2 regions of the Pseudoalteromonas sp. MTN2-4 genome follow, and region 2 is predicted to be linked to the other one. Evidence: predicted binding sites of a transcription regulator. Region 2 holds the regulator's gene; the other holds the start of a gene.
The links. The regulator MetJ, encoded in region 2, represses methionine synthesis genes. The targets are predictions, from matches to a motif close to TAGACGTCTAGACGTCTA.
Positions count from the first base shown of each region.

Region 1: metK (methionine adenosyltransferase) is a predicted target of MetJ. The motif match lies at 14,148-14,165, and genes of this name have one in related genera.

Region 1 is NZ_BTGK01000001.1:852,476-869,356, forward strand. It holds gene thrB (homoserine kinase) at 1-583, opposite strand, end outside; gene thrA (bifunctional aspartate kinase/homoserine dehydrogenase I) at 593-3,007, opposite strand; gene ACGHEH_RS04050 (response regulator) at 3,318-3,683, opposite strand; gene ACGHEH_RS04055 (sensor histidine kinase) at 3,908-5,671, shown strand; gene rdgC (recombination-associated protein RdgC) at 5,786-6,697, shown strand; gene ACGHEH_RS04065 (iron-containing alcohol dehydrogenase) at 6,770-7,924, opposite strand; gene ACGHEH_RS04070 (AraC family transcriptional regulator N-terminal domain-containing protein) at 8,091-8,963, shown strand; gene ACGHEH_RS04075 (GNAT family N-acetyltransferase) at 8,960-9,409, opposite strand; gene ACGHEH_RS04080 (hypothetical protein) at 9,558-10,052, opposite strand; gene ACGHEH_RS04085 (LruC domain-containing protein) at 10,062-11,753, opposite strand; gene tkt (transketolase) at 12,008-14,002, opposite strand; gene metK (methionine adenosyltransferase) at 14,266-15,453, shown strand; gene ACGHEH_RS04100 (HDOD domain-containing protein) at 15,535-16,380, opposite strand; gene ACGHEH_RS04105 (hypothetical protein) at 16,433-16,881, opposite strand, start outside.
Region 2 is NZ_BTGK01000010.1:37,397-54,277, forward strand. It holds gene hutI (imidazolonepropionase) at 1-923, shown strand, start outside; gene ACGHEH_RS18370 (EAL domain-containing protein) at 955-2,742, shown strand; gene ACGHEH_RS18375 (formimidoylglutamase) at 2,750-3,802, opposite strand; gene rraA (ribonuclease E activity regulator RraA) at 3,802-4,311, opposite strand; gene ACGHEH_RS18385 (glycosyltransferase family protein) at 4,573-5,592, shown strand; gene ACGHEH_RS18390 (methyl-accepting chemotaxis protein) at 5,723-7,579, shown strand; gene ACGHEH_RS18395 (gamma-butyrobetaine hydroxylase-like domain-containing protein) at 7,647-8,030, opposite strand; gene hslU (HslU--HslV peptidase ATPase subunit) at 8,119-9,447, opposite strand; gene hslV (ATP-dependent protease subunit HslV) at 9,457-9,975, opposite strand; gene ACGHEH_RS18410 (SPOR domain-containing protein) at 10,060-10,593, opposite strand; gene priA (primosomal protein N') at 10,601-12,772, opposite strand; gene rpmE (50S ribosomal protein L31) at 13,027-13,242, shown strand; gene ACGHEH_RS18425 (malic enzyme-like NAD(P)-binding protein) at 13,839-15,092, shown strand; gene metJ (met regulon transcriptional regulator MetJ) at 15,174-15,497, opposite strand; gene metB (cystathionine gamma-synthase) at 15,795-16,881, shown strand, end outside.

The sequences.
Region 1 (16,881 bases), on a different contig from region 2:
GTTCTGGCAGTACTGCACGTGCTTTTGCTGTATTCAATGCAAAACCTGGGTAAGCTGCGACATAGTACCAATCAGAATCAACAGGCACAGACAAAGCTTTGCTAGGCACAAGATCAGCGGTCAATTGCAAACCACCTAAAAAACAAGGCGTGATGTTGTCATAATGGCGAGCGCCACTGACTTTCGCTTCAAAATCGGCCATTAATTCAATCAGCTCAATTTGACTTAAATTTGTTTGCGCAAACTCATTCAAAGCAGCAAAAGTCGCTACCACAGAGCAAGCACTCGAACCGAGACCTGAACCAATTGGTAAACGCTTTTCAAGCTCGAGATAAACCGACGGCATACTTGGTGCCACATGTTCACGAAAATGGACTAAGCACTGATAGGCCAAGTTTTCATGGGCCTCACCCGGTAATTTATCGGCATAAGGGCCAGAACAAACAAACGAGTCTTGCTCTGCAGCTTTAACATTTACCACATCACCAAGTAATTCACCACTTATTGGCGCAAGTGCAGCGCCTAGTGAATCAAAACCAACACAAAAGTTGCCGATAGACGCTGGTGCATAAAAACTAATCATAACGACTCCTTAACGCGACTGTGTTTTTAAGATATCTGCAAATACACCCGCCGATGTCACTTCCGCACCCGCACCATATCCGCGAATAACAAATGGGCGTGGTTGATAGTACTGGCTCAAAATTGCCAAAGCATTTTCACCATCACGGATATCATAAAGTGCATGCTGTTTATCAACCGCATCTATACCCACTTTGCATTTACCGTTTTCGATGCTGCCGACATAGCGCAACACCTTACCTTCACTTGCGGCACTTTGAATTTTGTCAGCAAATTGCGCATCAAGTTCAGGTAGCTTAGCCATAAACTCATCAACACTTGTACCTGGCGCAAATGACTCAGGAACAACCGCTTCAACTTCAATATCAGACAGCTCTAATTCAAGGCCTGATTCACGAGCGATGATCAAAAGCTTACGCGCAACATCCGTTCCTGATAAATCATCTCGCGGATCGGGTTCTGTAAAACCATTCGCTTTCGCCTTTGCTGTCGCTTCTGACAAACTTAAGCCATCTTCAAGTACACCGAACATGTATGAGAGTGAACCAGAAAGAATACCGTTAAATGACAATAACTCATCTCCGGCACCAAAAAGTAGCTGCAAGTTATCAAGTACAGGCAGACCTGCACCTACGTTTGTTTCATATAAGAATTTGCGCTGACGTTTTTGCGCAGCACTTTTCAAAGACTGGTAGTAGTCAAAACTGCCCGTATTGGCTTTTTTGTTTGCAGCAACCACATGAAAGCCCGCATCTAAAAAGTCATAGTATTGATCTGCTAGTTGTTGTGACGAGCTGCAATCCACCAGCACAGGGTTAATAAGATGATTTTCTCTGACAAACTGCTCTACCTTAGCCAATTCGAAACCTGATGTTTGTTGTTCTAGCTGAGCTTGCCATGCATCAAATGCGATGCCGTTTGCATCCAGTAGAAGCTTGCGTGAATTTGCCACACCATAAAGATTAAGCTTTACATTACGCTTTGCTAGCCAATCTTGTTGTTTTTCAAGCTGCTTAACCAATTCTTGGCCGACTAAGCCACAGCCTAATAAAAACACATCAATTGAAGGTACATGAGTGAAGAAGTTTTCGTGACAGACTTTTACCGCATCATTGCACAGTGCACCATCAACCACAGCTGAGATCGCACTTTCAGTGGAGTCTTGAGCAATGGCAACTATATTAACTTGTGCTTGTGCCAGTGAATCAAAGAACTTAGCAGCAAGTCCTTTATGTGCTTTCATGTTATCACCTACCAAAGTCACGATGGCAAGTTCACGTTGCACTTGTACAGGTTCAATTAATCCAGCTTGCGACTCAAGTTCAAATGCTTGCTCTAGGGCACTTAAAGCTAAATTTAAATCTTCTTCATGCACACAGAAACTAATGCTGAACTCGCACGATGACTGCGTGATCAAAACAATAGAAACATTATCATTGGCAAGCGCACTAAAAACGCGCGCTGCCATACCGACTTTGCCTTTCATGCCGGGGCCAGACACCGTCAACATCGCCAAATTCTCTAATGAAGAAATGGCTTTGACAGTTTCGTCGCTCTGGCATTCATTTGAGATCACAGAACCTGGCACATCAGGATTGTGGGTATTTTTAATTTCACATGGCACACCAACTTTCGCACACGGTAAAATTGTTTTTGGGTGAAGGACTTTTGCACCAAAATATGACAGCTCCATCGCTTCTTTATAAGATAGGCTGTCTACCTTGCTGGCTTTTTTGATAAAGCGTGGATCGGCATTATAAACGCCATCTACGTCTGTCCAAATTTGACAGACTTCGGCTTTTAAACAAGTTGCAGCTACTGCAGCAGAATAATCTGAGCCGTTGCGGCCTAGAGTTGTTAGTTCGCCTTGGTTATTTACCCCAGTAAAACCTGGCATAATATAAAAGTCGGCTGGTTGCGATTTTAAAACTTCAGCAAAACGCTGTTCACTCGCGACTAGGTTGACCTCTGCATCAAGATACCCGCCCTGAGTCTCAATACATTGCGTCGCCTCTAGATAAACAGCTCTTTGACCTAGTAAAGCAACCATAAGTGCAACACTCACTCGCTCTCCAAAACTGATCACGAAGGCATTAACTTGCTCAGGGCAGTGCTTGAGTAATTTAACTCCAGCTAGCTTATCACTTAGCTCAGTAAAGCTTGGCCAATGAGCGAGAACAGAGTCTAACTGCTCGACTTCACGCTTCAAACTGTCTGCGCGATTTAGCAAAGCCTGCCACTGAGCACTGTAATCAGCACCTTGCTCAGCAAGCTTGGCTAACTCAACAAGTTGGTCTGTCATGCCACCAGGGGCTGAAAGAACAATCAAAGCTTGTTCGCCAGCTTGAGACTCGATCAATTGCTTGACCCGCTTGAGACAATCAAAGTCGGCGAGCGAAGAGCCGCCAAATTTTAAAACTCGCATAATTTTTCCTCATTCCAAAAACGAAAAAAGGCCTGTGTTCTTAGTGAACACAGGCCTTTTTCTAATGCACAACGACCTATGCCACTATCCAGTTAGGATGGTGGTTGTAATAATGGTCGTAATTGAATTCATTGTTTTCATAATTATTAGACTGCCCGAAAATCAGACACCATGCAACCGTCTTTTTATGAAATTATTATGCAAAAAACTCAAGTTTGATTTAAAGAAAGGAAAAATTAGACCTTAGTATAACTTTTATAAGTTAAATAGAGAAAACTAGGAAGTAAAAAAGCTAGCCTAAAAGACAGAGCTATCTGAGGCCATATGTATGCAAAACGTCTAATAAAACATCAGACTTAACGGGCTTTTCAATAAACGAAATTGCACCGAGTTGCTCTACTCGCGCTTTCATTTCTGGTTGAATATCAGCAGATATAACCACAACAAAAGTTTCGATAACTTGAGACTTCACAGCTTGTAATACGCCTACACCATCTAATTCTGGCATGGTTAAATCAAGGCAAAGTAAATCAACCTGGTGATTATTTAAAACTTCTAATGCTTCAACGCCATTTTTTGCTTGCAAGATTATTGCATCAAACGCTGATGACAAGCAGCGAACCACTTGTTTTCGGGCAACCACAGAATCATCACAAACCAAAATAGTATAGCTCATATTTTAAACTCATTCACTCGAAATTAACCTAACACTAGCACCCTATTAAAGATGTCTTATAACATATTCATCTTAAAGCACTAAGTAAGTTCGATATAATATCTAACCAAACAATGGCATTGTAAACAATAATGCCAGATAAATATTTATTTTTACGCCTTTATTAGCTAAGTTTAACTACAGACGTATCGCCTTAAACAAAATCAGGGAGCCTAGCTTCATTCATGCTGCAAAAAAGCCTATCAAAAAAGCTACTTACGAATGTGCTATCGGTTTACTTTTTGTTAACTTTCCTTGTCACATGTGGTCAGGTTGTTACTGAGTATATAAATACTAAAAACTATATTCAGAACGAGCTAACCATGTTGCAAAAGACCTTTAGCCGTAGTTTAACGCGTGCTATTTGGGAATTAAACACCAAGCAAACTGTTACCACCGCAGAAGGCCTGTTAGCAATCCCTATGATTGAAGGCATTATAGTTCGTGACGACAGTGGTGAGATTATCTCTCAACTGGGGCGCTCTCTAGATATCCATGAATTATATAGCCAACAACTCGTTCAGGAAGAAGCCATCATTGAAGATACCCCTTCTGGATTGTTTGGTTATACTTTTCCATTAATTTTTGAGTTTTCTGGACGAGCCACACAGGTTGGTGATGTCACACTCTTTTCAAGCCGAGAAGTTGTGCTTAGTCGCATTATGTTATCGATTTACTTCTTGCTTGGTAATGCTGTCGTTAAAACCACTTTCTTAATAATTTTATTCTTAATCGCGTTTAGAAAATTACTGACTGAACCACTCACTGATTTAACCGAACAGATTGAAGCATTTGAATTAAACGATGACCTTGACGGCCAGCGCATTGACATTGGTACAACTGAGCGCAATGAGTTGAAAGTCATGGAAGAAGCATTCAATAAATTAATAGACAAAGTTAGTGACTATCGAAATCAACTCGATGACACGCAAAAAGAACTTTTGATTAGTAATGAAAAGTTAGATCAGCATAATTTACAGCTAGAACAAGAAGTTGCTCGTAAGACATCAAACCTCAGCCAAGCTATGATGGATCTACAGCAGCAAAAGTATGAGTTAGAAAAACAAAAACTTACGCTCACAGAAGAAATCGACCTACGTCGTCAAACTGAGCAAGAGTTGCTGACCAAACAAAAAGAGCTTGAGCGTTACTTAGATGAATTAAACATGGCCCAAGAGCGTCTTGTTGGCTCTGAAAAAATGGCTGCTCTTGGTGGTTTAGTCGCGGGTATAACACACGATATCAACACACCTGTTGGTATCGGTGTTACAGCAACTTCATTTTTGCAAGAGCGATTAGAACAAATTGAAGCCGCTTATAAAGACAAAACGCTTTCTCCAAAAGCACTCGAAGAGTTTATTAACGACGCTAAGCAAAGTACCAGTTTACTGACCACAAACTTAGATAGAGCCTCTGAACTAGTCGCGAGCTTCAAGCAGATTGCAGTAGACCAAGCCAGTGAGGCTGTGCGTAATATCAATTTAAAGCAATATCTTGCTGAGGTTATTCGCTCTTTACATCCCAAATTAAAGAAAACCAAGCATGCTATTAATGTTGAATGTCCTGAAGACCTACAGTTGAATTTACCTGCAGGTGCAATTAGTCAGATTTTCACCAACCTGATTATGAACTCACTCATTCATGGTTTTGAAGGTGTTGATCAGGGCGAGATTAATATTGAAATTAAAAATGATAACGACGATGTGATCATTCATTACAAAGACAATGGCCGAGGTGTCAGTCAAACTCAACTTGAAAAGTTGTTCGACCCTTTCTTTACCACTAAACGTGACCAAGGTGGCAGTGGCTTAGGTACACACATCACCTTAAACTTGGTGAAACAAACCTTAAACGGTGAAATTGAGGTGAGTAGCGAAGAAGCCAAAGGATTGAGCTATATGATCAGATTCCCGAAAACACTGCAGCAGCCGTCCAATATGTTCGATTAGAATACAACTTTTTTAACTGTTTTAAGCCCTGATTATTCGGGGCTTAATTTTATCCCCCAAGCAAAATAAATATTGCTATCATAGCCAACATTAAAATCAGTGGATAATAACAATATGTGGTTCAGCAACCTGATCTGTTACAGATTTAAACAAGACGTTTCATATAATCAAGAAGACTTTGAAAAAGCCTTAGAACAAGACGTATTCCGCCCTTGTGGTAGTCAAGAAATGAATACCTTTGGCTGGACTAAAGCATTTGCTAAACATGGGCAGACTTTATCGCACTTCTCTGAAAAAAGCATTTTAGTATGTGCAAAACGTGAAGAGAAAGTGCTGCCTGCTTCAGTTATCAATGACATGTTAGCTGAAAAAATAGAATTAATTGAGCGTGAAGAAAACCGCCCTGTTAAGAAAAAAGAAAAAGATGAGCTTAAAGAGAACATCTTAAGCACATTGCTTCCTCAAGCGTTTAAAAAATCGAGCCTACAATTTGCTTTTATTGATCAAGTAAATGGCTGGGTTATTGTAAACAGTGCAAGCTTTAATAAAGCCGAAGAGTTACTCGCACTACTTAGAAAGTCATTAGGCACACTGCCTGTAGTACCTGCGTTTGCTAACTATGATTTAGATGTGTTCTTAACTGACTGGTTAACTCACTTTAATGCCCCTGATGGCTTTGCAATTGGCTCAGATGCAGAACTGCAAGAGCCTGACGATAACGGTGCGCAAGTTAAATTAAAGCAGCATGATTTAGCCAGCGACGAGATCAAAACTCACTTAGAAAATGGTAAGCGTGTTACTAAACTTGCACTTGATTGGCGTGAACGTGTGAAGTTTATTTTACAAAATGACGGTACATTAAAACGCTTAAGCTATGCCGATGCACTAAAAGAGCAAAATGCCGATATTCCAAAAGAAGATATGGCCATTAAGTTAGATGCCGATTTCATCTTAATTACAGAAGAAATTAAAGAGCTACTTGAAGAACTCACAGCTGGCTTAGGCGATAAAGAAGATTTAGCTTAACTTTTATTCAAAGTACAGAGTGAATACTTAAACGAGAAAGGAGCCAAACGGCTCCTTTTTTATAAGATAAATTTACTTTGCAGCTAACAGTATCTCTTTAACGATATCTAACGTTAGATCACCGGTTTCGCTTAGTTGTGTTAAGCCCATTTTTTCCATATTAGCTACTACCGTATCAATGCCTTCATCATCGATACCATAGTGAGACAGTGCAGTCACAATTTCTAACGAGTTAAAGAACGCTTCTGTCTTATCTATCGCCAGATTAACTTTCTCGTCTTCAGTGCCGTCGGTGATGTCCCATACACGCTCAGCAAACTGTACTAGCTTGTCATGCTTTTGTACTTTGCGTGCTCTTAATAAGCTAGGAAGAACAATCGCCAGTGTACGACCGTGCGCAATACCGAACATCGCAGTCAGCTCATGACCAATCATGTGAGTTGACCAATCTTGTGGTACACCAACACCGATAATGCCATTCAGAGCAGATGTAGCTGACCACATAAAGTTCTTACGAGCCGCTAAATCATCACTTTGATAAGTAACCGGGCCATCTTCAATTAAGGTTTTTAGAATCCCCTCAGAGAATCTGTCTTGCACTTTTGCACCGACAGGCTGAGTTAGGTATTGCTCAACTACGTGCACAAACGCATCTGCTACGCCATTCGCCACCTGCTCTTTTGGTAAAGAGAAAGTAAAGTCAGGGTCTAACACTGAGAACTGTGGATACACTAGTGGCGACGTAATTGGGTATTTTTGCTCGTTGTATGTCACCACAGAAAACGCATTCATTTCAGAGCCCGTCGCAGGCAGTGTTGCAATACAACCTAGTGGCACCGCTTTTTCAACTGGCACAGGGTTAAAGCCGTGGAACAATAATGTATGATGATCTTTATCAGCACTCGCTGCTAAGGCGATGAATTTTGTACCATCCATCACTGAGCCACCACCAACAGCCAGTAAAAAGTCGATGTCGTTCTCTTTCACCACTTTTACGGCTTTCATTAAAGTCTCAAATTGTGGATTTGGCTCAATACCACCAAACTCTATTACTTCACGATCACCTAAATTGCTAATCACTTTTTCTAGGGTGCCAAAGCGCCTAACGCTACCTCCACCGTATAAAACCAGTACTTTTGCCGATACTGGTATAAGTTTATCTAGTTCACCTAGTCTATCTTGACCAAATACGATTCGAGTCGGATTGTAAAAATCAAAGTTTTGCATAATGTAACCCTATGTGTTTTGTTAAGTACAGAATAGCAACTCACAGCTTTATTAAAATGACTTAAACCATCAATTTCATGCCTAAAACTCTCACTCATAAGAAAATAACTCAAAAACGCTTCTACCCTTGATATACTTACTTCATGACATAATTTGGTGACGAACAATGCAATCACTCATTAAACAACTCGAACTATTAGCGCCCTCTGAAGGCTACAACCAGACATTTATTAACGGCGTTGGTATCTATAAAAGCAGTGAAAGCGCACAAAGAACCCCACTGTGTTACAGCCAAGGCATTATTTTCGTTCTTCAAGGGCAAAAACGGGTCTTTTTCGATGAGCAAATTTATACCTATAACCCAGATAATTATTTGGTACTCACCGTGCCTTTACCTGCAGAGTGTGAAACACAACTTACAAAAAACAATCCTTTATTGTCATTAATCATCGACTTTGACATGTCTGTACTTGGGGAGTTAGTAAGGGTCTTTGATGAACATGGTAAGCTAAATAGCAGCGATAAAATTAGCAATGCAAAGGGCTTATTTGTCAGTGAAAATACAGATGCTTTATCTTGCACGCTCACTCGATTAGTTGACTGTTTAGGCTCAAAGTTACAATCTGACATTATTGGTAAAGGCTTGGTTCGAGAGGTTTTTTATCACGTATTACAAGGCCCACAAGCGTCACCTTTATTTGATTTAGTTTCACATAATACGCATATGTCTAAAATGGAGCGTACGCTTAAACATCTGCATAATCACTATGACGATAAACTGGATGTTGAACAACTCGCGAGTATGGCAAATATGAGCGCCTCATCGTTTCATCGTAACTTTAAACAGATAACCGCATCTTCCCCCATTCAATACGTAAAAAAGCTTCGTTTATCTAAAGCGAAAGACTTACTGCAAGATCAAGGGATCAAAGTAAAGCAAGCCGCCGCGCAAGTAGGTTATGAAAGCGCCACTCAGTTTAGTCGTGAATTTACCCGCTACTTTGGCATCTCACCGAGTGATTATACCAAAGCGAATTAAAAATACTTTTCGAAGAATAGCAACTGATGTTCTTCATGCTGACAGCGTTTAAATTCTTGATAGCCAAATTTACGGTAGATGTGTTGCCCTCGTTCATTGAAGTCAAACACATCTAACCAAATACGCTGACAAGCGAAGTGCTCAAGGCAATATTGCTCCATCGCTTGAATAGCCAACTGCCCTATTCCAGCACCGCGATGACCTATCACTATGCGCCTAAACTCAATAGTGTTATTGGGCTCCAAAGCAAGGATAATAAAACCCACCAAGCGTTCATTTTGAAGAACTGACAGGTATTGAATTGTGGGCTCTTGCATACTAACCAAATGCTGCTCTTTGGAGTTGGCCAAGATAAATTCACCTACACCAGCTTGCTGCTCCCATCCCTCTAAGATGGCTAACTGTTCAGGTACTGTATTAACCAGTTTAATATAATCCTTCTTCATCACTACACCGCTTTCAAAACTTGATTGAAACTTAAGTACTTTTTAATTTAATTAAATGTTTTTATATCTATCACAGAATTCAAAATAAACACAAAAAAGACGACCATTCATTGTCGTCTTTTTTGTTACTACTTATCAGTTAAGTAAACTACTCAAAATTTAGAGAATAACTACTATCACCAGTGAGTTTAATCACTTTGTAGACCTCACTTATTCCAGCATCCATAGGTAACCACTCTACGGTTAAATATTCCCAGTTGCCATCTACCTGTATTGATTGACGAGAGCTATTCAAAGCAAACATTGAAGTTAATCGATTCTCATAGGCAGGATAATAGATGTTAGTCTTTTCATCATGAAACCCTACACCATGATAAAAGACAAGTTTCCCGGTTTCTGATTTCAATCCAGACACAGTTATTTCAACTTTCATATCAGTTCTAAAATCAAAATCTGAGGCAGCAACTAAATCCTGAGTGCTTGGCTCTATATTTTCTTGAACAGGCGTAGAAGTACTTGTGCTTGAACTTACACTTGCTTGTGGTGCTTCTTGAACTTTATCAGCACCTGAGCCGCCTCCACATGCTGTCAAAGTAGTTATCACCATAAAACCTGATAGAGCCGATGTTAATAAACTTTTCATGTTAACCCCCTACTCTTGCTCGTACAGTTTTGTCTTAGTTGCATTTTCAAGCAGATACCAAGATTTCTCTTGCTCGCCTGATGAAGTAACCCAGTCAGCAAATTTGGGATAAGCATTTCGAATATCAACACTCTCTTGCGGATGTCTCCAATCGTTAGTGATATTAAGTGCCCATGGAAAATGATTGGCATTAATAAAGTAGTTAGGCGTTTGACTTGCATCGTCTACCTCACCAAATAATCCGTTATTAAATAGTTCACTACCGGAAAACTGCTTAAGGTGGGCTTCCCAATTACGAGTTCCATAAGGTCCATGGTATTGGCCATCAAGCGCATAAATGTATGGGTCAAATGGCGGAAGGGAGACTGTCGAAGGCATTTGAATAGGATCAAAAGTGAGAACAACTTTGAAGAAATCCATCGCAGGCTCTTTGCAGCTCGGCATAGTTCTATAGAACTGGCAGCTCGTATTCGCCAACTCTCTTGCTACATCATAAGCTTCATCAAATGTATTATTATCATCGAGTAGCTTCATGTTTAACTTATTCGTTGCTTCCAAAAAGTTATTACTAACCTCTTCACCGTTATAAGTCATAACTGATGAGGTTACTGCGCTTGTATCGACGTCTGGTATTTGAATCGCAAACCCATTGTGGTATGACGCACCAGTGGCAACTAATTGATAGTCAATCACAAGCTCTATCATTTTATTTTGATTGTTAAATGTTTGCGACATGCGATATTTAATAACAACATCGTTGAAATCGTAGTCACCCATTTTTGGCCATTTATCCTCAAAAGCTAAGGTTGCATAACCATTTTGACTTGGGTAGTAGCTGGTATTCGTTACAGAGGTGTTTGTCTGTTGCAACAGCTGGTATGTACCTGAATCAACAGAGCCATTTTCATTTACGCCTTTAACTGCGTAGCTTGGAGTTACTTCTACCGAAAATAACAGGTCATTAAAGTCATTATCACCTTGCGAACGATGTTGATCATCGAACCCAATTACAAAAAATTCATTTTGTGCATCATAAAACACCACGTTATGCTCGTTGATTTCATCAGCTTCTGGATTTAAAGTTGGAATACTATAGAAAGGCGTATTCCATGGCCCTAGATTGACTATGTTACCTAGACTGCCTTCCCACCCCCAACCGTTAGGAATAACAAAGAAACCAAGTGCCTGGCCTGGTTGTAAATCTATTCCGAGTTCCATCCTATCGCCTTGCGACATTTCCCCCTCACCCGGCTTTGAGCAATTAGGAAAAATAATCGTATGCTGCGATATATCAGCAATACTCTGGGGCGGATTATCCGCATCGAAGACGAAATAACCTAGTGTGTTTCTATACCCAGCCCCTTCATTCAAAAATGTTACATTGGCGGTAGCTGTTACAAATATCTCATCAAGTTCGCTTTCATCTTTAATTACTATGTTACTAAGCAGATTACTGTCGACAAATGCAGTATTTACATATTGTCCTTCTGGCAGCATAGAGTAGATATTAGTAAGGACATCCGTAGGTAATTGTGATCCAACATTAGTAATATTGGTGAGGGGCTTACCTTTTAAACTGTAGCTGAGTGTGTCTGTGGGCAGAACCCCATTTAAGTAGTTAAAATCAATCCCACCAACCGTAACTGCAAAACTGGGTAGAGAGGCAACACCGATAAGAACACTGAATAATTTTTGTTTCATCTTAAGTTCCCCAAAATAAAAGTATTGGGAAATAAGCTTAAAGTATACCAACAACCTAGCTTAATATTTTCAATAAGTTAGCAATCATCAAGCAAGTTACTTTACCCATTTGCATCGCACTTTGCGAAACAAAAGTTACTATTTTTAAACAACTGTTAAATAAGAAGAGAACTTTGAGAGTTTGTATTAAGCATTTTTCCAATAAAAAACCCGCAACAAGTGCGGGTTTAAAATTACTTAATTTGCTTTATAGATTATGCAAATAAACGATTAGCCTGTGCTACCACATTATCTACAGTGAAGCCGAAGTGCTCAAATAGCTCACCTGCTGGTGCTGACTCACCAAATGTAGACATACCTACAACAGCACCGTTTAGGCCAACATACTTGAACCAGTAGTCAGCAATACCCGCTTCAACGGCAACACGACGTGTTACTGCAGCAGGTAAAACGCTTTCTTTATATTCAGCTGACTGTGCATCAAATACATCAGTAGAAGGCATAGATACAACGCGTACTTTCTTGCCTTGTAAGCGTAACTCTTTCGCTGCATCCACTGCTAACTGAACTTCTGAGCCAGTAGCAATCAAAATAAGCTCAGGGTTACCGTCACAGCTAAGTACATAACCACCTTGTTTGATTGCAGCCACTTTTGCTTCGTCACGTGCTTGTTGCTCTAAGCCTTGGCGAGTAAAGATAAGTGATGTTGGGCCATCTTTACGCTCAATCGCTTGCTGCCAAGCAACGGCCGACTCAACTTGGTCACATGGACGCCAGTTTACTAGGTTTGGTGTTAAACGCATGCTGGCAATTTGCTCAACTGGTTGGTGCGTAGGACCATCTTCACCCAGACCAATTGAATCGTGAGTATAAACAAAGATGCTTGGCTGCTTCATTAATGCCGCCATACGCACCGCGTTACGCGCGTACTCCATGAACATTAAGAAAGTTGCACCGTAAGGCACGAAGCCTTTGTGTAGTGCAATACCATTCATAATTGCAGACATACCAAATTCACGTACACCATAGAAAATGTAGTTACCTGAAGCATCATCTGCGGTTAAGCCTTTTGAGCCTTCCCATAGCGTCAAGTTAGAGCCTGCAAGGTCAGCAGAGCCACCCATAAATTCAGGTAGAATTGGACCAAATGCATTCAGTGCATTTTGTGACGCTTTACGTGTCGCAGGGTTAGCAGGGTTTGCTTGTAGTTCTGCAATGTACTTTTCAGTTTCAGCTTGCCAGTTTGCAGGTAACTCGCCTTTCATACGACGCTCAAACTCAGCCGCAAGCTCAGGATACGCCATTTGGTACTCTGTGAATTTCACTAACCAGTGGCTTTGTGCTTGCTGACCACGAGAAGAGGCATCCCACTTCGCGTAAATGTCTTCAGGGATTTCAAACGCATCGTGCTCCCAACCAAGGAATTCACGTGCTGCTTTAATTTCTTCATCACCTAATGGTGCGCCGTGACAATCATGGCTACCTGATTTGTTTGGTGAACCGTAACCAATGACTGTCTTACAGCAAATAAGTGTTGGCTTGTCAGTTTCTGCACGTGCCGCTTCGATTGCCGCTTTAATTGCATCGCTATCGTGACCATCTACGTCAGCAATTACATGCCAGCCGTAAGATTCAAAACGTTTCGGTGTATCATCGCTGAACCAGCCTTCTACTTCACCATCGATTGATATGCCGTTGTCATCCCAGAATGCGATAAGCTTACCAAGACCTAGCGTACCCGCTAGTGAACAAGCTTCATGTGAAATACCTTCCATTAAACAGCCATCGCCTAAGAAGGTATAAGTGTAGTGGTTTACAATATCAAATTCGTCACGGTTGAATTGTGCTGCAAGTGCTTTTTCAGCAATCGCCATACCTACCGCATTAGTAATACCCTGACCAAGTGGGCCAGTTGTTGTTTCTACACCTGGTGCATAGCCGTACTCTGGGTGACCCGGTGTTTTAGAATGCATTTGACGGAAGTTTTTCAGATCATCAATAGAAAGATCATAACCGCTCAGGTGCAACAAAGAATAAATAAGCATAGAGCCGTGGCCGTTTGACAGAATAAAGCGGTCTCTGTCAGCCCACTCTGGGTTGCTTGGGTTGTGCTTTAAATAATCGCGCCATAGTACTTCTGCGATATCAGCCATACCCATAGGTGCTCCCGGGTGACCAGACTTAGCTTTTTGTACTGCGTCCATAGACAGAACGCGAATGGCATTTGCAAGTTCTTTGCGTGACGGCATGAATTCTCCTACCTTTAATTGTGTTGCGCTGAAATGTCAGTGCCTTCATTCTGACTCATTTATGGTACTTACTGCAACGTAAATACCTGAGAAAACGAGGGCTAAACCTGCATATTTCAGGATCTACAATTGAAAAAATCTAATTCAGACGTCTAGGCGTAAAAAAACTAGGCAAGTTAATTTGTTTTAGATAGAATACGCCCCTTATTTTTTCGCGCTATCCCCGATGTTCGTGAAGCGCAATATTTGTGAGCATAGATATAATGGCAAAACACTTATTTACTTCTGAGTCTGTTTCTGAAGGTCATCCGGATAAAATCGCTGATCAGATCTCTGATGCGGTACTAGATGCAATCATTACGCAAGACAAACACGCACGTGTTGCTTGTGAAACTATGGTTAAAACAGGCGTTGCGATCATCTCTGGTGAAATTTCAACAGATGCTTGGGTAGACCTAGAGTCAATCACGCGTAAAGTAATCACAGATATCGGTTACACGTCTTCTGATGTAGGTTTTGACGGCGACACATGTGGCATCATGAACCTTATCGGTCAACAATCACCTGAAATTGCACAAGGTGTAGACCGCTCTAAGCCTGAAGAGCAAGGTGCGGGTGACCAAGGTCTAATGTTTGGTTATGCAACGAACGAAACACCAACGCTTATGCCTGCGCCTCTTTACTACTCACACTTGTTAGTAGAGCGTCAAGCACAAGCGCGTAAATCAGGTATCCTACCTTGGTTACGTCCTGATGCTAAGTCTCAGGTAACTTTCGTATATGAAGACGGTAAGCCTGTTGCTATCGATGCTGTTGTCCTTTCAACTCAGCACAACCCAGACATCGAGCAAGATGCACTAGTTGATGCTGTTATGGAAAACATCATCAAGCACACGCTACCAGCTGAGTTATTAACTGAAGATACTAAATACTTCATTAACCCAACAGGTCGTTTCGTGATCGGTGGTCCAGTAGGTGACTGTGGTCTGACAGGCCGTAAAATCATTGTTGACACATACGGTGGTATGGCTCGTCACGGTGGTGGTGCTTTCTCTGGTAAAGATCCATCAAAGGTTGACCGCAGTGCAGCATACGCTGGTCGTTATGTTGCTAAGAACATTGTTGCGGCAGGCCTTGCTGATAAGTGTGAAATCCAAGTTTCTTATGCTATCGGTGTTGCAGAGCCTACATCAATCACAATTGATACATTCGGCACTGGTAAAGTATCAGAAGAAAAACTAGTTGAGCTAGTTCGTGAACACTTCGACCTACGCCCTTATGGTATTACTAAAATGCTAGACCTGCTTCACCCAATGTACCAAATGACTGCAGCGTACGGTCACTTCGGTCGTGAGCCGTTTGAAATGACGGTTGGTGATGACACATTCACAGCATTCAGCTGGGAAAAAACAGACAAAGCAGACGCACTAAGAGCAGCTGCAGGCTTATAATTTTAAGTCATCTGTTAAAAAAGGCGCTTACCTGAACAGGAGCGCCTTTTTTAACACCTAAGTTTAACCAAAAAATAGTCGTTAGTGTATAAAGTACTCTTCTACATCTTCTTTAAGATTAGTGTAATCATCATCACTTAATTCTAATGCAACTAACACCAAATCTTTAAATGCGAACCAATCACCGCAAGGTCTAAAATGCTTTGCTTCAAAGGATAAATTCTCTGCTAGTTTCATTGCCGCGAAAGTCGCTTTGAGTGTTGGGTCTGTTTCTTCCTTTAAGTATGATTCATCGTGATGTCGTAAAATCATTTGGCAGATAGGCTTAGGAAGGTGCCAAGAGGATGCTAGGTAATAGCCAACGATAGTGTGACTTACTGGATATATTTGCTCTTCATAGTATAAAAGGCTCTGCTCACCTCTCTGATAAGCTCGAGTCATCAAGTCATTATAGTTATCAAAGCGCATTGCCATTGCGGGTATTCCTGAATCATGAAATAAACCCAGTAGTTGAAGGTTTTCAAGTGGGACAGTTGTTTTAATTTGCTTACCAATCGCCATCGCTAGTTGCGACATATCTGTGGCATTATCCCAAAACCGTTGCAATGAAATACAGCAATCCTCTTGTTTAAAGGCATTTTTAAGCAGATGCCCAGTTACAAGTTGCGTGATGCAATTTACCCCCAAAAACATTACCGCTTGACGAATATCAGTTATCGTTCGAGACATGCCGTAAGCTGGAGAATTAATAACCTTCAATACTGCAGCAGCAGTCCCTACATCTTCACTGATAATCTCAGCAATATTACCAAGTTCAGGCTCATCACTATTCAATTCATTTTGTAAATTTTGTAATACTTCAGGCTTTGAGGGCAAACTAAAACCAGACTTCAGATCTGCCAACACCTTGTCATCAATGTCGATCATATGTGGCGTTTTTTTGGGTAGTCGTTTGCTGATTGTAGTAGAGGAATTGCGATTACTCAAAGCCAATACAATTAGACATCTCTAATTTAAATGACTTTGAATACTGAGGCTTAAGGAGAAAATGAGCTAAGTTATTGAAAGTATGCCTAACCCCTTTTAAAGCGGTTTTATTACTTAACCAACGTGGTATTTTACCTTGCGGATTGGCATAAATCTCATGCTGAATATGAAGACCATTTTGTTTGTCTTCAAGCAGCCAAAAACCTTCTACGGGGGTGACTAAAATAGCATTTATATCTTTTTCTATGAATTTATTTAATTTAGCTTCACCTACAGATCGGATTATGATTTTTGATTTCGATTCGTTAATTTTTTTATGACAAGAGTGTGTAAGCATTATCCTATCTGTAACAGGCCAAGGCGCTGAAAGCTCAGTATAAACAATATCTTCAGCACTATTGGGAGAGTTAATTTTTTCAACTTTGCTAACATTTTTGAGCC
Region 2 (16,881 bases):
AACAAGGCGGTGGTATTGCCAGTACCGTTCGAGCAACTAGACAGGCGGATGAAGAAACCTTGTTTGTAGCTGGGAAGAATCGTTTAAATAGCCTTATGAGTGAAGGTGTAACAACGGTTGAGAGTAAGTCGGGGTATGGCTTAGATCTAGACACTGAAATTAAATTACTTGAAGTGAATAAAGTCTTAAATGACAACCACCCAGTTGATATTCAAAGTACATTTTTGGGCGCACATGCATTACCGCCTGAATTTAAGCATGACTCAGATGCATATATCGATTTAGTATGCGATGTCATGTTGCCAAAAGTGGCTGAGCTGAACTTGGCAGATGCGGTCGATGTATTCTGTGAAAATGTAGGATTCAGTTACGCGCAAACAAAGCGGGTATTTGAAAAAGCACGCCAACTAGGCTTACCAGTAAAGTGCCATGCCGAACAATTATCTAATCAACATGGCACTGAGTTGGTTGCTGAGTTTAAGGGCCTATCGGCAGATCATATTGAGTATCTCGATGAAGCGGGTGTAAAAGCGATGGCCGAAGCCGGAACGGTTGCAGTGTTATTACCTGGTGCTTTTTATTTCCTACGAGAAATACAAAAGCCACCGCTTGAGTTACTTCGTCAATACAAGGTCCCGATGGCGATCGCCAGTGACTTTAACCCAGGCACAGCACCGCTGTGCTCATTACGTTTGATGCTGAATATGGGTTGTACTCTATTTAGATTAACACCAGAGGAGACTTTGCAGGGGGTAACGGTAAACGCTGCGAAAGCATTAGGGCTGGATGATCGAGGTATGCTTAAAGTGGGGATGCGAGCCGATTTAGCCCTGTGGGATATTGCAACACCAGCACAATTAAGTTATCAATTTGGTGTAAATGAGCTATCAAATTTGTGGATCTCAGGTAAACTGATCCAATAAGAAGTATTTAATTTATAGGTGAAAGTTGGTGATGACCTTACTAGGTACATTGACCAGCTTTCCTGTATTCAATGGATTGCAACAGGGGGAGCTGGCACTACTAACCGCATTTTTTGGCGGGTTAGTGTTAATGGGTAGTATCGCTTTAATTATCCTTACCCATTCGCAATTAAACCGTGCGCTTCATGTTGTCACTATGCTGGTGGCTTTTACCGCATTGCTTCCCAATATGTGGGCAACTTATGCAATCTCTCTGGTGCTATTTGGCCATCTTTATTTAGCGCTTAAACTTGGCTCAAGGGCTTTACTTATAGTGTCGTTTCTCGCGGCTGCAGCATATTTAATGTTGCTGGGGGGGTCGATAGTCTGGTACTGGCCTATTCAGTTAACGTTACTGCCTTTACTTTTGATCTATATTGCACAGCTCTATGAATTCTCTTTAAAGTCTAGTAAAGATACCCACTCAGATTTACTTGAACAGGGCAACCTAAGAAAGCAAGATGTGCTAGGCTTCCCCCCTAGAAGTGCGCTGAGAGATGCTTATTATGCTCACACAGAGCAAGATGATTCTCCTATGGTATTAGTAATGATCCGCCTCGAAGGTTTTGAGCAGGTAAATTTTCACTTGGGTCGGGAGTACGGTGATTTATTACTTGCACAATCCGCAAACAGAATTAAGCAGCAATTGCAAAACGAAGACATTGTAAATATAGAACAAGGGGATGAATACGCTAAGCTTGCGCACTTAGGAGGATTAAACTTTGTGTTCTTATGTTCTTTGGCTCATCAACAACATCTTCATGAACAAGTAATAGGGGCCATAGTGCAAACTACGTTAAAGCCGTTTAACGTAGGCCACTGCACCATAGAGATAAAAGCCAAGGCAAGTTATGTCTCTTTCGCTGATAAAGTCAGTGATTTTGATAATGCCATCACGTGTGCATTTTTAGCGCTCGATTCAGAGCCTCATAAGGTCGTGACTGAATATCAAAATAGCATGCGAACAGCGAAACAAGAGCAGCAAGCGCGTTTGGCTGAGCTTACTCATCACGACTTTAGAGATCAGCTCGAGCTTTATTTTCAACCAGTTATTCGTCATAGCGACAATGGTATCGAGTTCCTAGAGCTATTGTTACGTTGGCAGCACCCAAAGCAGGGAATTTTAGCTGCTGGTAAGTTCATCGATGATATTCGTATTGCAGGGTTAGCTTTGCCTGTCGCTCAGTTCGTGATAGAGCGAGCGGCGGAGATTGCAATGGCGCTAAAAATGGAAGGGATCAAAATGGCGTTGAGCGTCAATGTTTTTGGCCCAGAAATGCTGCATGAAGAATTTATCGAGTTTTTAGACGATGTACTGCTCACTCACCACCTTGAAGCTGGTGATTTAATTATTGAGTGTCCATCTGCACTGTTTATGTCTTTGGATGCACAGGGGGTGGCCATGATCGCGCGTCTTCGTAGTATTGGTGTTCGTCTGTGTGTAGACGGCTTTGGAGAAGCTCCGCTGGTATTGGCTAAGTTACCTAAATTAACCGTTGATTATGTCAAAGTAGGGAAGTCCCTTACCCGAGATCATCAACATCAAGGTGCACTCAGAGGCATTGTCAGAGGACTAGTAGACATGCAGCATCAGTTAGATTGTGCGGTTATTTGTGAGGGCGTTGAAAGCCAAGAGCAGCTTAACTTTGCGCAAAGCTTAAATACCTTTGCCGCTCAGGGATATTATTTCGAAAGGCCGTTGAGTAGTGTGGGTATGTTAAGCTGGATAAAGCAATATCAGCTTGAGCACCATCATTTAGTTGATCACTCAAAGGGGTAGCGTTGTGCTACCCTTGCTGTTTACCCAATAAATAACTACAGACTAGACCACTTAGTACTTGCCCAGCTTCAGTTATGCCTTGCTCTAAGCCATTCGGGTGTGTCGAAGGTGCTGCCTCACACAGGTGTAAATAACGGCTAGCGCTGTGTGTTGCACCCAGATAGACAAAATGTTCTGCATCGCTGACAGAAAAACCACAATTCGTGAAAGCGCTGACAGGCATGCCACTAATGGCGTCTACATCAACTTCGATACCTAATGGTTTATCAATTTTAAAGCGGGCTAAACTGTGTGTGCAGTCTGAAGTTAAACTGCGGCTGCGCATAACTTGTAGGGTTTGGTAAGTGGTGTAGGTAAACCCGGCATTAGTCAGTGAGCTGATAATGGTTTGATTATTTTTTTGCTCATGCATGCCAACCACATGGTAATCATATAAATATCCGTCTTGATATGCATAGTGGAAACCGTTGCCACTATGACGACCTTCAATGGCCCTAAAATCAGCATGTGGATCGAAGTTAATGGCATTACACGACTTAGCTTCACTGGTGCTTAAGGCCTTTAAAATTGGGTAACAATTATTGTGGCCACCACCAATGACAATGGCTTCTAACCCAGCATCAAAAACCGGTTTCAAAACGGCTGTTACTCTTTCATCTAATTCACTACATAAGCTTCTTAATTGTGCTAAATCTGCAGCATTTGCGTTATCTAATGCTTCGCTTTGCGATTGCAAATCATCACAATTGACCTCGCCTAACAGCAATACTGATTTTGGATCTAGAAACTCATTACTAGGTAAGTTTAAAAAGCGTTTTAAAAACGCTTGCCAACCTTGTGTTGCGCCTCCGCGACCACAGTTTGCTCTTGGGCCAATGTCCTCGTTAATGCCGAGTAAAACATATTTAATACCAAATTCAGCCGCATCTTTTAGTGCACTTTCTAAAGGCGCTGACTGGTCTAAAAAGGAGATTGATTGCCAAAAGCGAGTTTCATTCGCTCTGCTTGTGTTAAAGCACTTTATGTCGGCTTCACTATATCGAATTAACCAGTTGCCCATTATGCTTCGACTTCTTCAAGCGCATCTTCGAGTACCAGCTCTTCGGCGGAAATGATAATCCCAGTGCTGTCAGCATATAGATAATCGTCTTCGTAAAACGAAACTCCCGCAAAGTTGACGGGGACACCTTGCTCGCCACTGCCTTGGCTATCAGCTGCGACAGGAATAGACGCAATAGCTTGTATACCTAGTTCACACTCTTCGAGTTCATCAACATGTCTAACTGCGCCATAAACAACAATACCTTGCCAATGATTTTCTACAGCCAGCTCAGCTAATTCGATATCGATAAGTGCTCGGCGCGAAGAACCACCACCATCAATTAATAGAATTTTGCCAGTACCGTCTTGTTCTAAAATCTCTTGAATCAGTTCGTTGTTTTCAAAGCATTTCACTGTAACGATGCGACCGCAAAATGCAGAGTGTCCACCAAAGTTAATGAACATGGGTTCAAGTACATCGATTGCATCTGCAAAATGATCGCATAAGTCAGATGTGCTGTAGTCCATATTGAGTTCTCCAGAGAGTATGTGTTTGTTCCAGTATACTCTGATGCAAGCTCATAGCAATGGCAAAATTGCTGTAAAAGCAGGCACTTTGTACGTTCAATCAAACTCTTTTGAATTCCATAATAGTGTCTTAAAAAGTTCACCCAACTGTTATTTTTAAAGTCTAAAGTTTAATCAGTAGACAACGGTTTTGTGTAAGAAGTACCAGTTATGACAACGCCCTGGTGTTCTTGCCACAAGGAATGAATAAGGTGAAGTGCATTGAAAGTATTATATGCAGCAAAAATCATCGATCTTGCACAATTACAGCAAACACTCTTGTTGATTAAGTGCTTCAAAGCGCATCAGGTGAATACAGATGTGATCCTATCAGGTAATATCCTGTCAAAACCTATGAGTAAACAGGTAGTTGCTGAAATTGAAGCACTCAAAGTGGGGAGTTGCTTAGTGAGGCATAAACCAAATCGCTTTACGAAAACCTTCAGACAAAAAGTTTCTGACATTTTCACTCATCGAGCATACTTTAAAGTTGCGAATTATAATTTAGTTATTACTGACAACGAGTCTATCGTTGCCTGGTCGGCAAAGCTTTCAAGTATTCCTGTGCTCGCTTTGGGACATCATGTTGCAGTAAACCATCACCAACTGCCTTTTGAAGGGGCGAATTTAACTAGAATTTGGCAGCAATGGTTAGTCCCTGCAGATTACCGCTTAGGGTTTCACTGGATCCCTTTTGCGAAAAATATTTTACCGCCTATCGTACCAAGCTATCACACGACTTGTATTAAAAATAAGGTGGTCGTTTATTTGCCGTCAGAAAAGTTAGAGGCGATAGAGCTATTACTGGCAAGTTTTCCAAACACGGAATTTTATTGCTTTCATCCAGCAGCTGAGATGAAGTCGGTTGGCAATATTCACTACCGGCCCGATGATCATGATCAGTTATTACATGACATGAAAAGCTGCAAAGGCGTGATTGCACATGCGCAATTTGAAGTACTGAATGCAGCGCTGAATATGGGAAAAAGCCTATTAATTAAACCACTTGAGCAAGAACTAACACAGGTGATTGATGCAAGCTTGTTAATTAAACTTGGCTGGGCAAAGCAGATGCATTATTTAAATGCCAATGCAGTTGAAGATTTTTTGGACACCGCGCCTAAAAAGTCGGTGGATTTTTCAGCAGATCCGTGTGCCCTTGTTGAGTGGATTAAAGCAGAGCAATGGCATGATGTCAGCGCATTGCATGATTTCGTTTGGAAATCATTGAAAGTTGGATAGTTCCAAATAGAAAATCCGTTTAATTATTGCGCATGTTGGCACTTTTTTATTGTTTTTATGTGAAATCTAAAAGCCTAATTTTCAGCCTTGGTCTATACTAATCATATGTTTCATAACCTTAGGTAACGGTATGGCCTTATTAGAAAATTTAACCATCAAAAGGCGTTTACAGCTCAATGCGATAGTTGTTGGTATCGCAATGCTGGTAATGCTAGCGGTGATTATCTTTGAAGCTCGCACAATGCTTAAACTCAACGAAGCAATTCAGTACGCTGAAGAGCTTGAAATTCATGAGTTATCCATGCGCAAGTTTGAGAAGAATTTTCTATTCTATAAGGACACGGAAGCGCTTAGTAAATTTGATAAAGAATATCAGCACTTAATCACAAAGATAGATCTATTAAATGTTTTACTGGATGACTTATCTATTGATCAAGGGGAGCTTGAAAAGTTTCGTGGGTTAAGTCGATCTTACAAAGAAACATTTGAAACTGTAGTCGTTCTGCAAAAGAAGATTGGTTTACACCCTAAAGATGCATTATATGGTGCGTTACGTTCTGCGGTGCATGAAGTCGAAACAGGATTGAAGCAGCATAACAACTTCGAATTACTAAGCTTGATGCTTCAACTTAGACGAGCTGAAAAAGACTTTATGCTTCGCCTAGATACCAAATACCTAGGTAAATTTAATAAAACCTACGATGAGCTTTACCCCAAATTACAGTCTTACGGCTTATCACCTTTACTTTTGGAATATAAAAACAAGTTCACTAACCTTGTTGATGCACAAGTCGAACTAGGTGTATCGCTTGATAGCGGTGCATTAGGCGAGATGGTTAAAATTGTAAAGCAAGGTGATGCAACGGTTGAGAATATTGTACTGCAAACAAAGCAAGCTATTGAGGATAATGCTAGAGCAACGCAAGCTGCTGCCATAGGTATATTTGTCGTCGCAGCGATTATCGTTATGATTTTGGTACTGTCTACCAGTCGTTCAATCATTGGACCTGTGGAACGTGTCTATCAAACCATTGAGCGAATTCGCCGTGAAAACAACTTAGCAATTAAAATTGAGTCTACTGGTAATGATGAAATTACCACGATGACAGAAGATTTTAATAGCTTGATAGGTGACTTCAAGATTCTGATCTCAGAAGTAAACACGGCTTTAGGTACGATTAATGAAGCGACTCATCATTTAAGTGAAACTACCGCACAAACCAGTGCGGGTATGCATGAGCAATTGCACGAGGCAGATATGGTAGCGACAGCAGCGACTGAGATGCAGGCTACGATTCAAGATATCTCCCATAATACTGAAGCTGCAGCGAATAAAGCTGAGTCAACCAATGGTAATGCGCAACAAGGTAGGGTAGAAGTTGACGCGACAATTCAGCGTATTATGGCGTTATCTGATTCGTTAGGTGGCGCATCAGACGTTGTTTCGCAACTTGAGCGTGATGCAGAAACAATAGGCTCGGTTTTAGATGTAATCCGTGGTATTGCAGAGCAGACAAATTTACTTGCTTTGAATGCAGCAATTGAAGCTGCACGTGCAGGTGAGCAAGGTCGAGGCTTTGCTGTTGTTGCTGATGAAGTTCGATCTTTAGCACAGCGTACACAAGACTCGACACAAGAAATTGAGAGTATCATTTCTACTCTGCAAGAGCGCACCCAGTCTGTTGTGAGTATCATGCAACAATGTCGTACTCAAGGTAGTGAGAGTGTTTCTCAAGCCGAGAAGGCAGGTGAGTTGCTTAGTTCGATTACAGCGGATGTTCAAACTATTATGGAAATGAGTACGCACATCGCAACAGCCATTGATGAACAGAACCAAGTTGCTTCTGAGGTGAATAAGAACGTAGTTCGCATTCGAGATATTGCACAAGTTGCATCTGAGCATGCACAGAGTAATGCCCAAAGTAGTGAAGAGGTTTCAGAGCAAGCCAAAGTACTACATGAGGCGGTTGCCAAGTACCGCTACTAGATTGCTAATAAAACTAAAAAACGCAGCGTTTGCTGCGTTTTTTATATTCAAGTTTTAAGACTCAAAATTAAGGCGTGAACTTGATTGGAATGCGATCTTGATTGGCATGATAGTCCTCAACTCTCGCTTGGTATCTCTGCCAACGCTCAGACTGTTCTTCTGATAGTGCACGTAAATACTGCCAGCTATACAGACCGGAGTCATGGCCGTCATCAAAAATAAGTCTCACAGCATAATGTCCAACAGGCTCAAGCTTTCTGATGGCTACTTCTTGCTTATTTAACACCAAGTTCAGAGGGTCTTTAGACTGATTACCATGCCCTTGTACTTCAGCAGATGGAGAGTGTGTTCTTAAATACTCACAGCTTAACGTGAATATTTGTTTATCATCGAAATGAATGTCGAGCGCTTTGGAAACGGTATGATAGTGAAGTTTATTGACAATATACATTACTGCTCTCAATGAGTATTTTATCTGTATCTTACAAAAAAGCGGGGCACAGGCCCCGCTTAATAATAGCGCATAATCTTTGCTAAACTTAAAGAATAAAGCGGCTTAAGTCTTCATCTTGTACCAGCATGTCTAAATGCTGCTCAACATAGCTTGCATCGATAGTTAGCGTTGTGCCTGTCTTCTCAGAAGCATCAAAAGAGATTTCTTCCATCAGTTTTTCCATCACAGTGTGAAGGCGGCGTGCACCGATGTTTTCTGTTTTCTCGTTTACTTGCCATGCTGCTTCTGCAATCTTAGTGAGCGCATCATCAGTGAAGTCGATAGTCACTTGCTCTGTGCCTAGAAGTGCTTGTTGCTGTTCAGTAAGCGATGCATGAGGTTCGGTAAGGATGCGTTTGAAGTCAGCTGCCGATAAAGCTTCCAGTTCTACACGAATAGGTAAGCGGCCCTGCAACTCAGGAATTAAGTCAGACGGCTTTGCCATTTGGAATGCACCAGAGGCAATGAAAAGAATATGGTCAGTTTTAACCATACCGTGTTTCGTGCTGACCGTTGAGCCTTCAATTAGAGGCAGCAAGTCACGCTGTACACCTTCGCGGCTCACGTCTGGACCTTGTGCTTCACCGCGCTTACAGATTTTGTCGATTTCATCGATGAACACAATACCGTTTTGTTCTACGGCAAAAATAGCTTGTTCTTTCAGCTCTTCTTGATTCACCATTTTAGCGGCTTCTTCTTCAACAAGTAGCTTGAAAGCATCTTTGATTTTCAGCTTACGGCTCTTACGCTTGTCGCCACCCATGTTTTGAAATAGACCTTGTAATTGGTTGGTCATTTCTTCCATACCCGGTGGTGCCATGATCTCAACTTGAGGTGCAACTTCAGCAACATCAATGTCAATTTCTTTGTCGTCTAGCTGACCTTCACGCAATTTCTTACGGAATACCTGGCGTGTGCTGCTATTTTCTGCAGGCTGAGCTTCGCCCCAGGCGTCTTTCGCAGGTGGAAGTAGCGCATCAAGAATGCGCTCCTCAGCGGCTTCCTCAGCACGGTGTTGGTGCTTTTTCGCTTGTTGCTCACGCGTCATTTTGATTGAGATGTCAACAAGATCACGTATGATAGTCTCAACTTCTTTACCTACATAGCCCACTTCTGTGAATTTAGTTGCTTCAACTTTCAGGAAAGGCGCATTTGCAAGTTTTGCTAAACGGCGTGCAATCTCCGTTTTACCGACACCTGTTGGGCCGATCATTAGAATATTCTTTGGTGTAACTTCAGAGCGCAAATCGTCGTTAAGTTGCATACGACGCCAGCGGTTACGAAGTGCAATTGCCACGGCTTTTTTGGCTTTATCTTGACCGATAATGTGCTGATCTAACTCGTGCACGATCTCTCTTGGGGTCATCGCAGTCATGGCAATCCTCTATAGTTCTTCGATGGTTTGGAAATTATTAGTGAATACGCAAATATCGCCAGCAATTTTTAGGCTTTTTTCTACAATTTCACGTGCACTTAGCTCTGTATTCTCTAACAGTGCAGTTGCAGCAGATTGTGCAAAGTTACCACCACTACCAATGGCGATTAAATCATGCTCTGGTTGCACTACGTCACCGTTACCTGTGATGATCAATGAAGCGGTTTCATCAGCAACTGCCAACAGGGCTTCTAGTTTACGAAGCGCGCGGTCGCTACGCCAGTCTTTCGCCATTTCCACAGCTGCTTTGGTTAAATGGCCTTGGTGCATTTCTAGTTTGCTTTCAAAGCGCTCAAATAATGTAAATGCATCTGCAGTACCACCGGCAAAACCCGCTAATACTTTACCGTTATAAAGACGGCGTACTTTTTTGGCATTACCTTTCATTACTGTATTGCCAAGTGACACTTGACCGTCGCCGCCGATAACAACTTTGTCGTCACGACGCACGCTTACGATAGTAGTCATAAAATTCCTTACTGTGCGTTAACTCACACTTGTCTTACTTAAATATCTTAGATTGCTGTAGGTATATGGGCTATTAGTGAGAAATCAAGTCCAGCCCCAAATTCCACAGCTTACGATGTTGATACGCTTGAGCTTATTTTTATCGCTTTCCGCTTGTCGCTTACTTTCATAAGGGCCTAGGCGTACTCTAAACCAGACACCATTTGACCCTTCGGTTCTGCGGATTTCAGCAACTAGGCCAACAAAAGCAATTTGTGCTTTCATGCTCTCTGCGTCTTCGTGTTTTCTGAATGAACCACATTGCATCTGGTATGGACCGCGTTTTTTGATTTCTTTAATCTCGACTTTGATTTCTGCGTCTTTAATTTCTTGAATAAAGTCAGGATCTTTAGGCTTAGGTTTCACCACTGGTTGCTCTTTTTTGGCAATTGGTTTGGCGGCTTCTTCTACTTTTTTAAGATCGGCATTTTGTGTGATATACCAAAGACCATATGCAAAACCGCCAACGAGCAGTAAGGCCAGCAAGATAAGCAATTTTGAGACGGGTTTTGGGCTAGGCGCCGCTTTTTTGGTATTTCTGCCTTTTGGCTTTTTATTTATAAAGTCGTGTTGTGCCATAAGTTACTTAATAAGTATCCATAGGATCTATGTCTATACTCCAGCGCAGTCGGTTTGCTAATGGGTGCTTATCTACATAGGCTAATAACTGAGTTAAGTAACTATGAAGAATTGCACGGTCCTGCGCTTGAATATGTAATTGATATCGATATTTTCCTGCCACGCGCTCCATCGGCGCGGGAATTGGTCCGAGCAATTGTATACCAGAGAATGGGTTTGCAGGAACCAGATCCGATAAAAAGTCGCTGACTAATTTGGCATTGTTAGCTTCGGCGCGTATTAAAGCTAAGAAAGAAAATGGTGGTAATGCAACTTCTTCACGCTCTTTGAGTGCATAACGGGCAAAGTCGCCGTAGCCATTATTAACTAGATCTTGTAATAGCGGGTGTTCGCAATAATGAGTTTGTAATAATACCGTGCCGGGTTCGCCACTGCGCCCAGCGCGTCCAGCAACTTGAGTGATTAACTGAGCCATATGTTCTGTGGCTCTAAAGTCACTACTGTATAAACCACTGTCGACATCTAAGATAACCACTAGGCTGACATCGGCAAAGTGGTGACCTTTCGCCAGCATTTGAGTGCCAACCAGAATACGTGCGCCACCTTCATTAATTTCATTGAGGGCTTCTTCGAGTGCGCCTTTACGGCGGGTTGAATCTCGATCTATACGGCTCAGTGGCGCGTCGGGAAATTGCAATTCTAAAAACTGTTCAACTTGTTCAGTGCCCAAACCCACTGGCAAAATATTGGTACTGCCACAGTCAACACACTGGGGTGGCACATAGCTTTGCTCACCACAGTGATGGCATACTAAGCGTGACATGCCTTTATGGTAGGTGGCACTGGCACTACAGCGGTGACACTCGCTGAGCCAGCCACACTCATGACACATTAAAGTTGGCGCATAACCCCGTCGGTTTAAAAACACCATGACTTGCTTACCACGTGCAAGCGTACGTTCAATATGTTGTAAAGTAGTTGGTGCAAAACCATTTTGATGTGGCTGGCCTTTCATATCAACCAACAAGTAGGCGTTATCTACTTTAGTTTGTGCACGCTTGGTCAGCGACACTAATTGATATTTGTCACTGAGTGCATTGTGTAGGGTTTCTAGTGCGGGGGTTGCAGTGCCTAATAAAAGCGATATTTGCTGTGTTGCACAGCGGTAAACAGCCAAGTCTCGAGCGTGATAACGCAGTCCATCTTGTTGCTTAAAAGATCCGTCATGCTCTTCATCTACCACGACCATGCCTAGGCTTTTAAAAGGTAAGAAAATCCCTGAGCGAGTTGCGATAACTAGCGCGCTACTACCTTGCTCAGCGCGTCGCCAAGTGTGTAATCGCTCATTATCGGTTAAATTTGAATGCCATAAATCAATGGGAGTATTTGGAAAGCGACGCCTGAAGCGGTTTACAGTTTGTGGCGTCAGGCCAATTTCTGGTACTAAAACCAGGGCCTGTTTACCATCATTAAGTACTTTCTCTAAACATTGTAAGTAAACTTCAGTTTTACCACTGCCCGTGACGCCTTCAATTAAGAAAGTGCGATACCCTGCTTGTTGATTAACGGCAGCACAAATGGCAGCTTGCTCTTCATTGAGGCGTGGTTTGCTTGCAATCTCAAGTGTGTCTGACGACCAAGCTTCACAGTGATTAATGGCTTCTGTGATTAAGCCTTTCTCTTTGAGCGGTTTAATTTGTTGTGTTGTAAACCCTAATGCTTTTAACTCAGTGAGGCTCGTTACGCCCGAGCCTTTTAAATGCTCAATCAATGCTAATTGCTTTTTAGCGCGAAGCTTGGGAGAAGCTTTTCCTTCCTCAGTGAGTGTGTAATCGGGTACTTGGGTTTTATCTGGGTGCTCACCTTGACGCAAAGATGCTGGTAGCGCAGTAAAAATGGTTTCGCCTAGCGAGTGGCAATAATAACGTGCTGTAAATTTCAAAAAGGTAAGATAAGCATCACTGATAATAGGGCGCTCATCAATGACAGAGGTAATGTCTTTGATTTTATTATCGGGCACACCTGACTGAGTCTTGATATCAACGACCATGGCGACCAATTTTCTATTGGCAAAAGTCACCCATACACGACAGCCTTTTTGAACTGTAATATTCGGGTCGATTTTATAATCAAAGGTTCTATGTAGTGGGACTTTTAGGGCAACTTCAACAAATAGCATGAATGTTCGAACATGGCGGTAGATGGTTATAATGTACTAAAGCAGACCTTGAAATCCCAGTGAAAAACGTGAGGTAAATTGCTGTTCAATGGATTGGGTGCAATGAACGCCGAATTTATTTACTTTTTGTGCAATTATTGCTTGTAGATCTCGGACTACTTCAATAAAATACGCGTCCACTAATTTGAATATAACTACGTATGGTGCCAAACTTCGGGTTTGGAGAGCGATACGGCCTAACCTAGAGGTTTACTATGAAAGAAGGTATCCACCCTAAGTACGAGTCAATCACAGCAACTTGTTCATGTGGTAACAAATTCGAAACTCGTTCAACACTATGTAAAGACATTCACCTAGACGTATGTTCTTCATGTCACCCGTTCTACACTGGTAAGCAGAAGATCCTTGATACAGGTGGTCGTGTTGATCGCTTCAACAAGCGTTTCGGTGCTCTTAGCAGCAAGAAATAAGCATCGCTTGTTTGAGAAAGGCACCCATTTGGGTGCTTTTTTATGTCTGAATCTCATTAATCTTCTGAATATTCATTATTTCCAGCTGGCTTGGCATTGCTTATCTGATCGTTCTTCTGCAAAATTATTTCTGATACATCAAACCCTTTTCGTAGCACAGCCGTAGAAAATGGCGTAATAACTAAATGCATAACTTTGCACTTTTTATCGAGATTGTCTTTAGCTTTCTCAAAGATATGGTTGCTTTAACTGGTTTTTTTTAGAGTTAAAGTTATCTAAATGTGTTTAAAAGAGTCTAAAGTGCGGTAAATGTAGCTAAGTTGGGTTTTCTTTCTATGTTTGGTATGGTGACATTTTTAGTCGTATAAATTGCTGGTTTATTAAACGTATTGACCCTTTTTTAGGTCAGTAAAATGTCAAAAAAGCTAAAAGAATGTTTCATAAAATCTGCAAAATTACGGCATCTTGCAGATAAATTTCGCTAAAAAGTGGATAGACCTGAAATTGCTTGAATATATCTAGAAAGCGAGTATCTTTTAGTTATTGCAAATTATTTCACTCTCACTTTTAACTTCTTTGCAGGAAAAAATCGCGTCATGTCAGACTTTCGTGAACAAGCTTTACATTACCACGCTCATCCCGTTCCAGGTAAAATCAGTGTTGAATTAACTAAACCAGCCGAAACAGTTAAAGATCTTGCGTTGGCCTACAGCCCAGGTGTGGCTGAGCCGGTTCGAGAAATTGCTGCAGATCCTGCTAATGCTTACCGATATACAGGTAAAGGCAATATGGTTGCGGTGATCAGTAATGGCACTGCAATTTTAGGTTTAGGTAACTTAGGCCCACTTGCTTCTAAACCAGTCATGGAAGGTAAAGCGCTATTATTCAAACGTTTTGCAGGCTTAGATTCAATCGACATTGAAGTAAAGCACCGCACTACAGAAGATTTTATTAATACGGTTGCGAATATTGCAGACACCTTTGGTGGTATCAACCTTGAAGATATTAAAGCACCAGAATGTTTTGAGATTGAAAAAGCGCTCATAGAGCGTTGTGATATTCCTGTATTCCACGACGACCAGCATGGTACTGCGATTGTAACTGCTGCGGGTATGTTGAATGCACTGGAAGTACAAGGCAAAGACATTCATGACGCTATCATTGTATGTTTAGGTGCAGGTGCTGCAGCAATCGCATGTATGGAACTGCTGATTAAATGTGGCGCACAGCGTGAACACATTTACATGCTAGACCGTAAAGGCGTTATCCATACGCGTCGTGATGACTTAAACGAGTATAAAAAGCTATTTGCTAACAACACTGATAAGCGTACGCTTCAAGATGTAATTGCAGAAGCCGATGTGTTTGTGGGTGTATCTGGCCCTGATTTACTTTCTCCAGAAGACCTAAAGCTTATGGCAGACAAGCCAGTCGTGTTTGCATGCTCAAACCCTGACCCTGAAATTAATCCAGAAGTTGCACATGGTGCACGCAACGATTTAATTATGGCGACAGGTCGTTCAGATTACCCTAACCAGGTTAACAACGTTTTATGTTTCCCGTTTATCTTCCGTGGTGCACTTGATGTGCGTGCAACAGCGATTAACGATGAAATGAAAATCGCAGCGGTAGAGGCCATTCGTGGTATTGCGAAAGAGCCAGTGCCTGAGCAAGTGCTTAAAGCAGCCGATGTTGAGTCGTTAGAGTTTGGCGCTGAGTATATTATTCCTAAGCCAATGGATCCGCGTTTATTGCCTCGCATTGCTAAAGCTGTAGCACAGGCTGCGATTGATTCTGGCGTTGCGCAAATCGAACTACCAGAAAACTACATGGCACAATTTGAATCTTAATCTTAGAAAAGACTAGATTAATAAAAAACCTCGCAACGGCGAGGTTTTTTTATGTTTTCTTTGTAATAACAAAAAAGCTGATTAACCTTCTTCGTTAATCTCTGGGATCTCTAAGCCCATCTCTTTCATAATGTTACGCACTTCAACAGGGATCTTCTCTGGGTTGTCTTTACGTAAGTCCTCGTCGCTCGGCAACGGTTGGCCTGTAAAGGCATGCAGAAATGCTTCACACAGTAACTCGCTGTTTGTTGCATGGCGCAAGTTGTTCACCTGACGGCGGGTACGCTCATCAGTTAATACTTTTAATACATTTAAAGGAATAGATACGGTGATCTTCTTCACTTGTTCTGATTTTTTGCCATGCTCTGCATAAGGGTGAATGTATTCACCATTCCATTTAGCCATAATATTTTCTGATGCCTTAAGAGTAATTACTGCCAATAAGACTACGCTCGTTTGCGACGGTTTTAATTGACTTAGTTTGACTAACGCCCAACTCAAACTAAGGTTAATGTACCGATTTATGGTCAAAAACCCAGTCTTATTAACAATATTAGTTAACGAAGTGGCGAAATTTTATCGGTTTAAAAAAGATAGTCAAATTCTAGTTAAATAGCCATTTAGCAGTATAAATGTTTTGACTTCTCTAATTTGATCATCTAACCTTTTAGACGTCTAAACATCCATATACTAGGTGGTGATATGAGCCAACGCAATAAGTCAACAGTCGCAGTCAGACATGGTATCGAAGCCGATAAGCATCATGGTGCGGTTGTGCCTCCTCTTTATCTTTCAACAACGTATTCGTTCGCTGATTTCGATACTAAGCGTGATTATGACTATGGTCGTAGCGGTAACCCAAATCGCGATATTCTAGCTGAAGCATTAGCACAGCTTGAAGGCGGAGAAAAAGGTATCATCACAGCGACCGGTATGGCAGCTGTACACCTAGTAACACAACTTTTAAATCACGACGATACATTAGTTATTCCACATGATTGTTATGGCGGCAGTTATCGTTTATTTACATCACTTGAAAAGCGCGGTCTGTTAAAGCTGAAGGTTTTGGACTTAACTCGCACTGACAGTCTTGCACAAATTGCAGAGATCAAACCTAAACTGGTTTGGATTGAAACGCCGAGTAACCCAATTCTTCGTCTTACAGATATTGAGGCGGTTGTGAATGCAGCCCATGTAGTGGGTGCTTTAGTGGGGGCTGACAATACGTTTTTATCTCCAGCGCTACAGAACCCAATTTCATTTGGTGTTGATATTGTGGTGCATTCGACCACGAAATACATTAACGGCCATTCTGATGTCGTTGGTGGCGCGGTGATTGCGAAAACTCAAGCGTTAGGTGAAGAGCTGGCTTGGTGGGCAAATAACATTGGTATTACTGGTGCGCCATTCGATAGTTATCTTACATTACGTGGTTTAAGAACCCTTAAAGTACGCCTTAAACAACATGAAGAAAATGCCCTAGCTATCGCCAAATACTTAGAACAGTCTGAGTACGTTCGCAAAGTGTATTACCCTGGTCTTGAATCACACCCGCAACACGAACTGGCTAAAAAGCAGCAGTTAGGGTTTGGTGGCATGGTGAGTTTTGATATCGCAGGTGGTCTTGAAGATGCGGCGGCATTCTTAACAACAGTGAAAGAGTTCTCGTTGGCTGAGTCTTTAGGCGGTGTTGAGAGTTTAATTTGCCACCCAGCGACCATGACACATGCAGGCATGGAACCTAAAGCACGCTTAGAAGCAGGTGTAGGCGATACTTTGATCCGTATTT